2 regions of the Bacillus altaicus genome follow, and region 2 is predicted to be linked to the other one. Evidence: a T-box and tRNA genes for the amino acid it is inferred to sense, from the RefSeq annotation. Region 2 holds a T-box; the other holds one or more tRNA genes.
The links. The T-box of region 2 lies ahead of metG (methionine--tRNA ligase). A T-box ahead of a tRNA ligase gene usually reads a tRNA of that ligase, here a tRNA-Met.
Positions count from the first base shown of each region.

Region 1 (6,830 bases), 690 kb from region 2:
TTCCAACCATTCTGAGGGAACCTTTGGGCGCCTCCGTTACACTTTAGGAGGCGACCGCCCCAGTCAAACTGCCCACCTGACACTGTCTCCCGGGTCGATAAGACCCGTAGGTTAGAATTTCAATACAGTCAGGGCGGTATCCCACCAGCGCCTCCACCGAAGCTAGCGCTCCGGTTTCAATGGCTCCCGCCTATCCTGTACAAACTGTACCAAAATTCAATATCAGGCTACAGTAAAGCTCCACGGGGTCCTTCCGTCCTGTCGCGGGTAACCTGCATCTTCACAGGTACTATAATTTCACCGAGTCTCTGGTTGAGACAGTGCCCAAATCGTTACACCTTTCGTGCGGGTCAGAACTTACCCGACAAGGAATTTCGCTACCTTAGGACCGTTATAGTTACGGCCGCCGTTTACTGGGGCTTCAGTTCAGAGCTTCGCTTACGCTAACCCCTCTCCTTAACCTTCCAGCACCGGGCAGGTGTCAGCCCCTATACTTCGCCTTACGGCTTCGCAGAGACCTGTGTTTTTGCTAAACAGTCGCTTGGGCCTATTCACTGCGGCTTTCCGTTAAGAAAGCACCCCTTCTCCCGAAGTTACGGGGTCATTTTGCCGAGTTCCTTAACCAGAGTTCTCTCGCACACCTTAGGATTCTCTCCTCGCCTACCTGTGTCGGTTTGCGGTACAGGCACCTTTTATCTCGCTAGAAGCTTTTCTTGGCAGCGGGGAATCAAAGACTTCGCTCCATAAGGAGCTTCCCCATCACAGCTCAGCCTTCACGATAAGCGGATTTGCCTACTTATCAGCCTAACTGCTTGGACGTGCACAACCAATCGCACGCTTCTTCTATCCTTCTGCGTCCCTCCATTGCTCAAACGATAAAGAGGTGGTACAGGAATATCAACCTGTTGTCCATCGCCTACGCCTGTCGGCCTCGGCTTAGGTCCTGACTAACCCTGAGCGGACGAGCCTTCCTCAGGAAACCTTAGGCATTCGGTGGACGGGATTCTCACCCGTCTTTCGCTACTCATACCGGCATTCTCACTTCTAAGCGCTCCACCAGTCCTTCCGGTCTGACTTCACTGCACTTAGAACGCTCCCCTACCACTGATACCATTGGTATCAATTCGCAGCTTCGGTGGTGTATTTAGCCCCGGTACATTTTCGGCGCAGAGTCACTCGACTAGTGAGCTATTACGCACTCTTTAAATGGTGGCTGCTTCTGAGCCAACATCCTAGTTGTCTAAGCAACTCCACATCCTTTTCCACTTAATACACACTTTGGGACCTTAGCTGGCGATCTGGGCTGTTTCCCTCTTGACTACGGATCTTATCACTCGCAGTCTGACTCCTAAGGATAAGTCATTGGCATTCGGAGTTTGACTGAATTCGGTAATCCGATGAGGACCCCTAGTTCAATCAGTGCTCTACCTCCAAGACTCTTACACTTAAGGCTAGCCCTAAAGCTATTTCGGGAGAACCAGCTATCTCCAGGTTCGATTGGAATTTCTCCGCTACCCACACCTCATCCCCGCACTTTTCAACGTGCGTGGGTTCGGGCCTCCATTCAGTGTTACCTGAACTTCACCCTGGACATGGGTAGATCACCTGGTTTCGGGTCTACGACCACGTACTAAACGCCCTATTCAGACTCGCTTTCGCTGCGGCTCCGCCTCTTCAGCTTAACCTCGCACAGGATCGTAACTCGCCGGTTCATTCTACAAAAGGCACGCCATCACCCATTAACGGGCTCTGACTATTTGTAGGCACACGGTTTCAGGATCTCTTTCACTCCCCTTCCGGGGTGCTTTTCACCTTTCCCTCACGGTACTGGTTCACTATCGATCACTAGGGAGTATTTAGCCTTGGGAGATGGTCCTCCCAGATTCCGACGGAATTTCACGTGTTCCGCCGTACTCAGGATACATTCAAGAGAGAACGAAGTTTCGACTACGGGGTTGTTACCCTCTGTGACGGACCTTTCCAGGTCGCTTCGTCTACCTCGTTCCTTTGTAACTCCGTATAGAATGTCCTACAACCCCAAGAGGCAAGCCTCTTGGTTTGGGCTAGATTCCGTTTCGCTCGCCGCTACTCAGGAAATCGCATTTGCTTTCTCTTCCTCCAGGTACTTAGATGTTTCAGTTCCCTGGGTCTGTCTTCCATACCCTATGTATTCAGGTAAGGATACCATACCATTACGTATAGTGGGTTTCCCCATTCGGAAATCTTCGGATCAAAGCTTACTTACAGCTCCCCGAAGCATATCGGCGTTAGTCCCGTCCTTCATCGACTCCTAGTGTCAAGGCATCCACCGTGCGCCCTTTCTAACTTAACCAAACTAAAATTAAAAAAAATATGAGCTACACTGTTATCTAGTTTTCAAAGAACATACATTTAAACTTGAGAGATAGTTCTCTCAAAACTGAACGAAACAAAGCAAGTCAACGTTTATTGATGAACTGCGTTCATCAATTCTCCATAGAAAGGAGGTGATCCAGCCGCACCTTCCGATACGGCTACCTTGTTACGACTTCACCCCAATCATCTGTCCCACCTTAGGCGGCTGGCTCCATAAAGGTTACCCCACCGACTTCGGGTGTTACAAACTCTCGTGGTGTGACGGGCGGTGTGTACAAGGCCCGGGAACGTATTCACCGCGGCATGCTGATCCGCGATTACTAGCGATTCCAGCTTCATGTAGGCGAGTTGCAGCCTACAATCCGAACTGAGAACGGTTTTATGAGATTAGCTCCACCTCGCGGTCTTGCAGCTCTTTGTACCGTCCATTGTAGCACGTGTGTAGCCCAGGTCATAAGGGGCATGATGATTTGACGTCATCCCCACCTTCCTCCGGTTTGTCACCGGCAGTCACCTTAGAGTGCCCAACTTAATGATGGCAACTGAAGATCAAGGGTTGCGCTCGTTGCGGGACTTAACCCAACATCTCACGACACGAGCTGACGACAACCATGCACCACCTGTCACTCTGCTCCCGAAGGAGAAGCTCTATCTCTAGAGTTTTCAGAGGATGTCAAGACCTGGTAAGGTTCTTCGCGTTGCTTCGAATTAAACCACATGCTCCACCGCTTGTGCGGGCCCCGTCAATTCCTTTGAGTTTCAGCCTTGCGGCCGTACTCCCCAGGCGGAGTGCTTAATGCGTTAACTTCAGCACTAAAGGGCGGAAACCCTCTAACACTTAGCACTCATCGTTTACGGCGTGGACTACCAGGGTATCTAATCCTGTTTGCTCCCCACGCTTTCGCGCCTCAGTGTCAGTTACAGACCAGAAAGTCGCCTTCGCCACTGGTGTTCCTCCATATCTCTACGCATTTCACCGCTACACATGGAATTCCACTTTCCTCTTCTGCACTCAAGTCTCCCAGTTTCCAATGACCCTCCACGGTTGAGCCGTGGGCTTTCACATCAGACTTAAGAAACCACCTGCGCGCGCTTTACGCCCAATAATTCCGGATAACGCTTGCCACCTACGTATTACCGCGGCTGCTGGCACGTAGTTAGCCGTGGCTTTCTGGTTAGGTACCGTCAAGGTGCCAGCTTATTCAACTAGCACTTGTTCTTCCCTAACAACAGAGTTTTACGACCCGAAAGCCTTCATCACTCACGCGGCGTTGCTCCGTCAGACTTTCGTCCATTGCGGAAGATTCCCTACTGCTGCCTCCCGTAGGAGTCTGGGCCGTGTCTCAGTCCCAGTGTGGCCGATCGACCCTCTCAGGTCGGCTACGCATCGTTGCCTTGGTGAGCCGTTACCTCACCAACTAGCTAATGCGACGCGGGTCCATCCATAAGTGACAGCCGAAGCCGCCTTTCAATTTCGAACTATGCAGTTCAAAATATTATCCGGTATTAGCCCCGGTTTCCCGGAGTTATCCCAGTCTTATGGGTAGGTTACCCACGTGTTACTCACCCGTCCGCCGCTAACTTCATAAGAGCAAGCTCTTAATCCATTCGCTCGACTTGCATGTATTAGGCACGCCGCCAGCGTTCATCCTGAGCCAGGATCAAACTCTCCAATAAAGTTAGTTTGTCTAGCATCTAAAAATAAAAATTGACGTTCACGTTGTTTGTTTCGTTCAGTTTTCAAAGAACTAAAAGCGGGTGAAGAGAATCGAACTCTCGACCAGAGCTTGGAAGGCTCTTGTTTTACCACTAAACTACACCCGCGTGGTCGGGAAGACAGGATTTGAACCTGCGACCCCCTGGTCCCAAACCAGGTGCTCTACCAAGCTGAGCCACTTCCCGTTATGGCGCGCCCGAGAGGAGTCGAACCCCTAACCTCTTGATCCGTAGTCAAACGCTCTATCCAATTGAGCTACGGGCGCTTATTCATGATGTTTTTTCGTCGTTGTATTTTGGCGACTCAATTATCTTATCATACTACATTTTCAAATGCAAGTACTTTTTTAAAAGATTTTTTGATGCGGCCGAGAGGACTTGAACCTCCACGGGGTTTCCCCCACTAGGCCCTCAACCTAGCGCGTCTGCCGTTCCGCCACGACCGCGCGGAAAAAACAAAAGTGAGCCATGAAGGATTCGAACCTTCGACCCTCTGATTAAAAGTCAGATGCTCTACCAACTGAGCTAATGGCTCGTAAATGGCTGGGCTAGCTGGATTCGAACCAGCGCATGACGGAGTCAAAGTCCGTTGCCTTACCGCTTGGCTATAGCCCATCGAAATAGTTATCTTCTTTTCAAAGACAAATGTTATTGTACCATAATGTCCAATAAAAAACAACTGCCATATAGCAGAAGTTAAAATGGCGGTCCCGACCGGGGTCGAACCGGCGATCTCCTGCGTGACAGGCAGGCATGTTAACCACTACACCACGGGACCATTTGGTTGCGGGGACAGGATTTGAACCTGCGACCTTCGGGTTATGAGCCCGACGAGCTACCGTACTGCTCCACCCCGCGATAATATTATTTATATAATTATATGATAAGTGTTAGCAACCACATTACGAGAATGTTTGGTTGCGGGGACAGGATTTGAACCTGCGACCTTCGGGTTATGAGCCCGACGAGCTACCGTACTGCTCCACCCCGCGACAATATTATTCATATAATTTATATGGTGGAGGATGACGGGATCGAACCGCCGACCCCCTGCTTGTAAGGCAGGTGCTCTCCCAGCTGAGCTAATCCTCCGAAGTGGTGACCCGTACGGGATTCGAACCCGTGTTACCGCCGTGAAAGGGCGGTGTCTTAACCACTTGACCAACGGGCCAATATGTATGGCAGAGAAGAAGGGATTCGAACCCTCGCACCGCGTTAGCGATCTACTCCCTTAGCAGGGGAGCCCCTTGAGCCACTTGGGTACTTCTCTGTATGGCTCCGCAGGTAGGACTCGAACCTACGACCGATCGGTTAACAGCCGATAGCTCTACCACTGAGCTACTGCGGAATAATGAAGACAATTTGTATCTTATAAAAATTCTCATCGTAAGTCAAGAAGTTTTTTCACAACGTCTTGCGCAAACGTGACATGTTTATAATATACTGGATTGCGTTTTCACTGTCAAGATGTTTTCACTACCAGTTTTAGTTGTCCTTTACACTTTCCACATACATATCTTTGTGTATTTATTTGACGTCTTCTTACATATTGAAATGAACACCCCATACATTCATACATAGAAACTTTCGTTTCCTCCTCACTAATCATTCGTTTGCAAAAACGTGGTGCACCTACTTTCTTTAATAACTCACGAAAATCTCTATCTCGGTGCTTATACCCCTTTCCTGTGATATGTAAGTGATAATGACAAAGTTCATGTTTAACAATCCCGACTAACTCTCCTTTACCATATATTTCGTAATATCGATAATTCAATTCTATATTATGATTCTTCAATAGATAGCGCCCACCAGTTGTACGTAACCTACTATTAAACATTGCTTTATGTAAAAACGGCATTCCAAAGCATTGTAACGATACCTCTTCCACTAACCGCTGAATTTCTTGCTCATCCATTCTCATTCCTCCTAAACTAAAAAATATTTTCACACTTTTCTCTCTTCTTATACATATAGTAAATAGTACATATACCCATCCTCATTCAAGAAGCGTGATTTCTAAAAATGCAGCATTGCTAGAAATCCACTCACCAACCTCTCATCAAAGTTACCTTAACTAAAAGGAGCTACTTTTTTGAGAGCAGGATTAAACAAGGAGGGATTCCTATGCCCACGTGGCTAAAGAAACAAATGCAACGTGCATATTTTGAGAAAAACCGGTATCAAATCAAGTTACTAAATGAATGCTGGTTTTATTATAGTAAAATACATCAAAGCTCATAATCAATTAAACTTTCCAGTTCATAAAAAAAGAGCAGTTTCATCTGCTCTCTTTTCTTACTATTCAATCGGTAACATTGATAATGCAACACGACCTTTTTTCGTATCAATATCATCTACCCATACCTTTACAATTTGTCCCACGGATACAATATCTAATGGATGCTTTACAAATTGTTTGCTTAGTTTAGAAATATGTACTAAACCATCTTGCTTCACACCAATATCAACAAAGGCACCGAAATCAACAACATTGCGGATCGTTCCCTCTAATTCCATACCACGCTTTAAATCTTCTAATTTTAAAATCCCCTTTTTCAAAAGTGGCTTTGGCAACTCATCCCTCATATCTCGTTCCGGGCTAATTAAAGCATCCATAATATCAACTAGTGTCGGCTCACCAATCTCCGTCTCTTGAGATAATTTAGAAATATCTACTCCTTCTAAACTCTTTTGCAAATTTGGTTTCCCCACATCACTCTTCGATAACCCTAAGCTCTTTAATAGTAATTCAACAT
Region 1 covers NZ_CM143394.1:53,392-60,221, forward strand. The annotation lists rRNA gene ACE38F_RS00215 (23S ribosomal RNA) at 1-2,332, opposite strand, end outside; rRNA gene ACE38F_RS00220 (16S ribosomal RNA) at 2,480-4,032, opposite strand; tRNA gene ACE38F_RS00225 (tRNA-Gly) at 4,109-4,179, opposite strand; tRNA gene ACE38F_RS00230 (tRNA-Pro) at 4,181-4,257, opposite strand; tRNA gene ACE38F_RS00235 (tRNA-Arg) at 4,261-4,337, opposite strand; tRNA gene ACE38F_RS00240 (tRNA-Leu) at 4,435-4,517, opposite strand; tRNA gene ACE38F_RS00245 (tRNA-Lys) at 4,534-4,606, opposite strand; tRNA gene ACE38F_RS00250 (tRNA-Gln) at 4,612-4,686, opposite strand; tRNA gene ACE38F_RS00255 (tRNA-Asp) at 4,774-4,849, opposite strand; tRNA gene ACE38F_RS00260 (tRNA-Met) at 4,853-4,929, opposite strand; tRNA gene ACE38F_RS00265 (tRNA-Met) at 4,987-5,063, opposite strand; tRNA gene ACE38F_RS00270 (tRNA-Val) at 5,088-5,163, opposite strand; tRNA gene ACE38F_RS00275 (tRNA-Glu) at 5,168-5,242, opposite strand; tRNA gene ACE38F_RS00280 (tRNA-Ser) at 5,251-5,341, opposite strand; tRNA gene ACE38F_RS00285 (tRNA-Asn) at 5,345-5,419, opposite strand; gene ACE38F_RS00290 (SprT family protein) at 5,534-5,989, opposite strand; gene cmpA (cortex morphogenetic protein CmpA) at 6,199-6,315, shown strand; gene ACE38F_RS00300 (Tex family protein) at 6,373-6,830, opposite strand, start outside.
Region 1: it has a tRNA-Met gene. The T-box ahead of metG (methionine--tRNA ligase) is inferred to sense a tRNA for this amino acid. The anticodon was not compared.

Region 2 (6,830 bases):
AAGAAATTCCTCTTTTTTACTTTTAGCCCGCTATTTGCGGGCAGTAAAACTCCCCACTGATTAAAGTTTCACTTTATGTATTTGTTTTGAAATGAGAAACGAGAACTTCAAGTTCTTGTACTGCAGTTTTCATTTCTGATGACTTTGTAGCAATGTCTTTCATTACATCTACTTGGCCACCAGCTGAATGTGCTGTCTGTGATGTTTCAGCGGCAACTTCGTTTGAAATAGAAGCGATATTATTTAAAGCTGCATTCATTTCCTCAGAACTTGCGGCCATTTCTTCAGCAGTTGCAGACATTTCTTGCATCTGTGTAGAGACTTTATTAATGTGGTTAACAATTGCTGAGAATGAAGAGCCAGCCGTACGAATGACTGTGATTCCTTGTGAAGCTTCTGATTGACCTTGTGTCATCATTTCATTAGCTATTTTTGTATCCTCTTGAATTTGATGAAGTAAATGGTTAATCTCGGTTGCGGCTAGTTTAGATTGTTCCGCAAGTTTACGAACTTCATCAGCGACAACAGCGAATCCTTTACCATGTTCACCAGCGCGGGCGGCTTCAATAGAAGCGTTTAAAGCAAGTAGATTCGTTTGTTCTGCAACGTTAGAAATGGATTGAAGAGCAGTATCAATATGGTTTGTATGTGTAATGAGTCGCTCTACCACTTGCGATGTAGCGTTAACAGCGTCATTGATTGTATTCATCTGTGTAATAGATTTTTCAATTACTTTACTACCATCATCTGCTTTTTCTGAAGTTGTAACAGCTAAGCTAGCAACAGAAGAGGCAGATTCTGCAATGCGCTGAACACTTGTTGCCATATCATCCATTGCCGTTGAGCTTTCTTCGATGCTAGACACTTGTGAACGAATATTATGATCAAGAGCATTCATAGTCTCTTGGATTTGTGCGGTAGTGTCCATAGACGCAGTTGTTTCGATAAACATATTTTCTGAAGCTTCTTTTACACTTGTTGATGTTTGTTGAACTTGCTTTATTATACGTTGTAAGTTAGCGAGCATTTGATTAAAGGAATGTGCAATATCACCGATTTCATCTTTACTAGTTACATTCAATCTAGCAGTCAAATCACCATCTTGAGAAGCTAATTCTTTTAATTTCGCATCAATTTGTCGAATAGGTTTAACGAGTTTACCAGAGAACCACCATGCTAATAAAATAGAAGTTAGTGTGCATGTAATGAGTGAGAAGAAAATAATATATTGGATAAGAGATGAAGAAGATTGAACTTCAGCAATTAATGTATCACGCTTTTCATTCTCTTCATTTGTATATTTAGTAAATCGACTTAAAAGGTCATTTACGTAATCTGTTTGAGCTAAAGCGATTTTGGATGCTTCGTCCCATTTCCCTTCACTTGCAAGGGGGAGAACCTCATTGTCTATGACGCTTCGCCATTTCGCGCCCATTAAAATGGCCTCTTTCATTCCTTCAGGGAGTTTTTTATCACTCGTTACTTTTTCTCTTGTATCAGCTAATTTCTTTCCTTCCCGGTTGAATTTATCTAATCCTTTTTGATCGTGCGATAGTAAATATTCTTGTAAGCCAGCAACTTGTGCTTGGAACCAATCACCGCGTTCTTTTAAAATGGTTGCTCTTTTTGATACATCATTTTTTAATGTTTCGATTTCACTTGCTTGGCTCATGGCGAACGAAAGAATAACAATAAGAGCAATGCTAAATAAAGAAGAAATGCTTAAGAGTGTGAACAGAAGTTTTTTTCGAATACTAATATATTTCATCGTTACCCCTCCCTTTTTTTTTTAAAAAACTGTTTATTATGTTTTATAAATATTGAAACAAAATTAATAAAAACATTATTATGAAGTTATTAATCTGTTCAGTGAAAATTATAGCAGATAATGGAAGGAGGCAAATTGATATGAGTAAATGTTCTTAAAATGTATACATTTGTATATCAAAAAATTCATAAATAAAAACCAGAAAGGCTATTGTAATTTGAAATGACATCCTGTATACTTCTAATTAGTTGATAACGATTATCACTATCAACTGAACATTACTCTTCGTTATGTTGGTCATACCCCTTTTTGACGACGTAAGTCAGAGACGAATGTTGAAATATCTTGTGTCCTATTCTACAGAATTATGGTAATCTCCAACCTCAACTTATATGCGTAAGCATGCAAAAAAGGATCCTATCCGTGAAGGGATCCTTTTTTGCATGTTGTCGCAATTAATGTATATAGAGCGGGTATACGCTCTTCAATTCCTTCGGGTGCAGTAGAAGGGAAGACCCACTTTTGATGAGATCCGTGTTCTTCAATCAATTTTTCAACCTTGAAATTTGTTTCTGCCATTGCTGTAATTACTTCTCCTAGTGTCCAGCGCCTAATTTTTGTTCTCGGTAAAGCGTATTTCTGTGATTCCGTAAGGAGAGTACTATAAGCTACGTCATCTTCAATAAGTTCCTCATCGAAATAATTTCCATTTGCTCGAAATGATGGATGATCTACTCCTAATAATTTTGTATAAACGGGATGATAGTCACGCAGTATAAATGTCCCATCTTGTTTTAGTAAGTGAGAGATTATATGAAAGAGTGGCTTTAAGTCTAAAAAGTAATGGAGCACGCCAAGTTCCAGTAACACGATATCAAATGATTGGGATAGATTTAAATCTAGTACATCGGAAATGATATATTGAATAGAGACTCCAGCAGCTTCTGCTAGTTCATTCGCATATTTCGCATTACTTGCTGAAATGTCTACAACTGTTACATCGGCTCCTAAAAGAGCAAGAGCAACTGCTTTATTTCCTTTTGATCCGAGTAAATTAATAATACGCTTTCCTTTTGGCGATTGTATGTAGGGTAAATAATAAGATACTTCATGAACAGGATCTTGCATGAGTTTTTTTGCATATTCTGTCGGTGTGCCGTGACGATTCGTCCAAGCTTCATAGGCAGCTGCATTCCAGCTTCTTTCATTAATAGTACTTAGTTGCTTTTGATTCAATCTTATCACTCCTTTTGTGAACGTATAGTTATTCGGTGGGTGAGTAGAATTTCCTGTTCTTTTTTGAATTAAAGTTTGATTTTTCTGTTGTTAAGTCGTAAAATACGTTTTATACATAAAAGCGTTGAAAAGGAAAAGTAGAATGGAACCATTCTTTCCAGAGAGCTTCGGTAGCTGAGAAGAAGCAAGAATATTCATTTGAACAATGGCCTTTGAGCTTCGTCCTGAACTTATCAAATGATAATAGTAGGCGGCGACGAGAGTTGGTACTCGTTATCAAAACCACAGTATACGAGCATGAATTGCTCCGTACTTGTTAAGGTTAGTTATGCGAATGACTGACGAAATAAGGTGGTACCGCGACTGTTTATAAAGCCCCGCCCTTATCTTTTTTAAGATAAGGGCGGGGCTTTTTATATTTTAAAGGAGGAATATAAGATGAGTATTTTTATTGGAGGCGCTTGGCCGTATGCAAATGGTTCGTTACACCTTGGACACATTGCTAGTTTGCTACCAGGAGATATTTTAGCACGTTATTATAGGGCGAAAGGTGAGCATGTGTTGTATGTTTCAGGAAGTGATTGCAATGGAACACCGATTACAATTAGAGCAAAACAAGAAGGTGTGACGGTGAAAGAAATTGCTGATAAGTATCACGAAGAGTTTGAGAGATGTTTTCGTAGCCTTGGTTTTACTTATGATTGCTATACACGTACAGATAGTGAGCATCATCATGAAACTGTTCAAAAAGTCTTTTTGCGACTATTAGAAGAAGGTTATATTTATAAAAAAGTAGTTGAACAAGCTTATTGCGAAACGTGTACGCAATTTTTACCGGATCGATATGTAGAAGGTATTTGTCCGCATTGTCATGAAGCAGCAAGGGGCGATCAATGCGATGCTTGTTCCGCTATTTTAGATCCACTCGATTTGTTAGAAAAGAAATGTAAGTTATGTGGTAGTACGCCATCGGTACAGGAAACAGAGCATTTCTATTTTGCATTGCATAAATTTCAACAACAAATTAAAGCGGCTGTAGAAGTTGCAAAGCAGAAAGGAACATGGCGCGACAATGCAATTCAATTAACAGAGAGATATTTAAAGGAAGGATTACAAGATAGGGCAGTGTCACGTGATTTACCAATTGGGGTACCAATTCCGGTGGAAGGATATGATGATAAGAAAATTTACGTATGGATTGAAGCGGTAACAGGATATTATTCAGCGAGTAAACACTGGGCTGAAGAAACAGAGAAAACTGATCAAGAGTTTTGGGATAGAGATGCGAAAACATATTATGTACATGGTAAGGATAATATTCCGTTTCATTCAATCATTTGGCCAGCGGTATTACTTGGAATAGGAGAAGAAGCGATCCCGCGTCATATCGTTTCGAATGAGTATTTAACGGTAGAAAAAAGAAAGTTATCGACAAGTAAAAACTGGGCAGTATGGGTACCAGATATATTGGAACGCTATAATCCAGATTCTATTCGTTACTTTTTAACAGTAAATGCACCAGAAAATCGTGATACTGATTTTTCATGGCGTGAATTCATTTACAGTCATAATAGTGAACTATTAGGTGCATACGGGAACTTTGTGAATCGGACGTTGAAGTTCATTGAAAAGTATTATGATGGTATTGTGCCAAAAGCAAATATTAATATAGAGCTGAGAGATAAGGTAGAAGGATTATATAAAAGTGTAGGAGAGACGATCGAACAAACTAAATTTAAGGTGGCGTTAGAAACAATATTTGATGCAGTACGTTTTGCAAATAAATACTTTGATGAAAAGCAGCCTTGGAAACAAAGAGAAGAGGACCCAGTTTCATGTGAGGAAACAATTTATAATTGTGTTTACCTGATAGCAAACTTTGCACAACTGCTTGAACCATTTTTACCGTTTTCAAGTGAAAGAGTTAGAAATACATTATCGAGTGTTAAAGTAAATTGGGAACCTCAAAATACGTTGCCAAACCGAATTGATAATGTGCAGCCATTATTTGAGCGAATCGATGTAAAACAAATTGAATATGAGGTAGAGAAGTTATATGGAGCGATAAAGTGAAATATAAGGAAAAGACCTTTCAAATAAATGAAAGGTCTTTTGTTATGCTGTATAACCCTCTTTCTTATCTTTCAAAAAGAAAAGCACAGCAAGGATTACGAGAATAATAGCCGCAATATCATATGTTATTTTGAAGGTAGTATTAAAGTTTAACATATCGTAACTTTATTCACAGTTATATACAAGTCGATGTTTTCACGCACTATGCACACGATTATGTTTTTTTTCTTTCCTAGCAGTAAGTAGTTGCGGTGTAAAAATACCGAGTAATATAACCACAATCCCAATCCACTGCATTAGCGATACAACTTCATGAACAAGCGTAATAGAAGCGATAATTGCTGTTGGTAATTCAGCTGCACCTAATATTGTACCAAGTCCCGTTCCGACTTTTGGTACCCCAATTGAAAAACAAATGACAGGTATAATAACCCCGAACAGTCCAAGGAAGAAAGCATATTTCCATAGGCCTGCTTGTAAGGCACCATCTGTTAAAAAGGTAGGCGGGAAAAATAAGCATACAATAAGAGTAGCACTCGTTGTCATAAGAAAGCTTTTCGTATAAGGCGGAACATCTGTAGCAACGCGCCCGCTTACAAATACATATAATGAGAAAGAGACGGCAGCTAATAGTCCGAAGATAATACCTTTCGTAGAAAAGTTTTGTCCAAGACCTTCAAATACTCCACCAGCAAACAATGTACCAGTAAATAAAATAATAATAGATATAACTTTCTCACGGCTTGGGAATGTTCGGTTGGCAATCGCTTCGATGACTACACCAATCCAAGTGAACTGAAAGAGTAAAACGACAGCGATAGAGGCTGGCAGTTCTTCTACAGAAATAGCATAGAAAATACCTGTCATACTCATTGTTGTGCCGACTGTTAGTAACGAAAAGAATTGTTTTTTTGATACTTTATGACGTGAAAAGAAAAGAACGAGTAAAAGTAGTCCAATCCATCCGAAGACATATTGTCCTCCTAGTAGTTGGTGTGATGAAAATCCGTCGATGAATCCGAGTTTAAAAATAGTTGAAAGTACGCCGTAGCTACAAGCACCGAGTAAAACGAGTAGTGAATACTTAAACTTCTCCATAAAAATCCTCCTTTTAAATAATAAAAAACGCCCGCTATCCAAATAAGGATAACGGGCGAACGAAACAGAGTAAGATACTCTACAAAATTCCGCCATTCATACGAAGTATGAATTTGGGGTATGAAATTAGAGTAGGTTTTACATTGCTTTTGGGAATACAATGGAGCATTTTACACCTTGAGGTGTGTTTTGTATTCCATAAGGAAACTGATGTTTATCTAATATTTGTTTTACAATATATAACCCAAGACCACTACCTTGTACTAAGCCATGTTTGTCAGGATTTGCGCGATAGAATGGTTCAAATAAATGGGCAAGTTTATCTTCATCAATTTGAGAACCTGTATTTAATACTTCTAATGCGTAACCGTTTGGCTTTTCATAAAGTTTTATATATACATGCTGATGGTCAATTGTATAATGAATTGCATTTGAAATAATGTTAAAAATAGCAGTTTGCATAAATTTAGGATCAGCTAAAATTTGTACATCTTGTTTAATGTTAGATTGAACATTTAATTGTTTTACAGATACAAAATAATCTACTTTCTTTATAACGTCCTCAATAATATTAGTTAATGAGATAACTTTTAAATTTGGTTTAAATTGAGGGTTTTGTATTTTGGATAATTCTGACACCTTTTCCGTTAATATG
Region 2 covers NZ_CM143394.1:742,053-748,882, forward strand. The annotation lists gene ACE38F_RS03725 (methyl-accepting chemotaxis protein) at 74-1,768, opposite strand; gene ACE38F_RS03730 (class I SAM-dependent methyltransferase) at 2,186-3,004, opposite strand; T-box leader at 3,120-3,392, shown strand; gene metG (methionine--tRNA ligase) at 3,443-5,077, shown strand; gene ACE38F_RS03740 (EamA family transporter) at 5,273-6,175, opposite strand; gene ACE38F_RS03745 (sensor histidine kinase) at 6,314-6,830, opposite strand, start outside.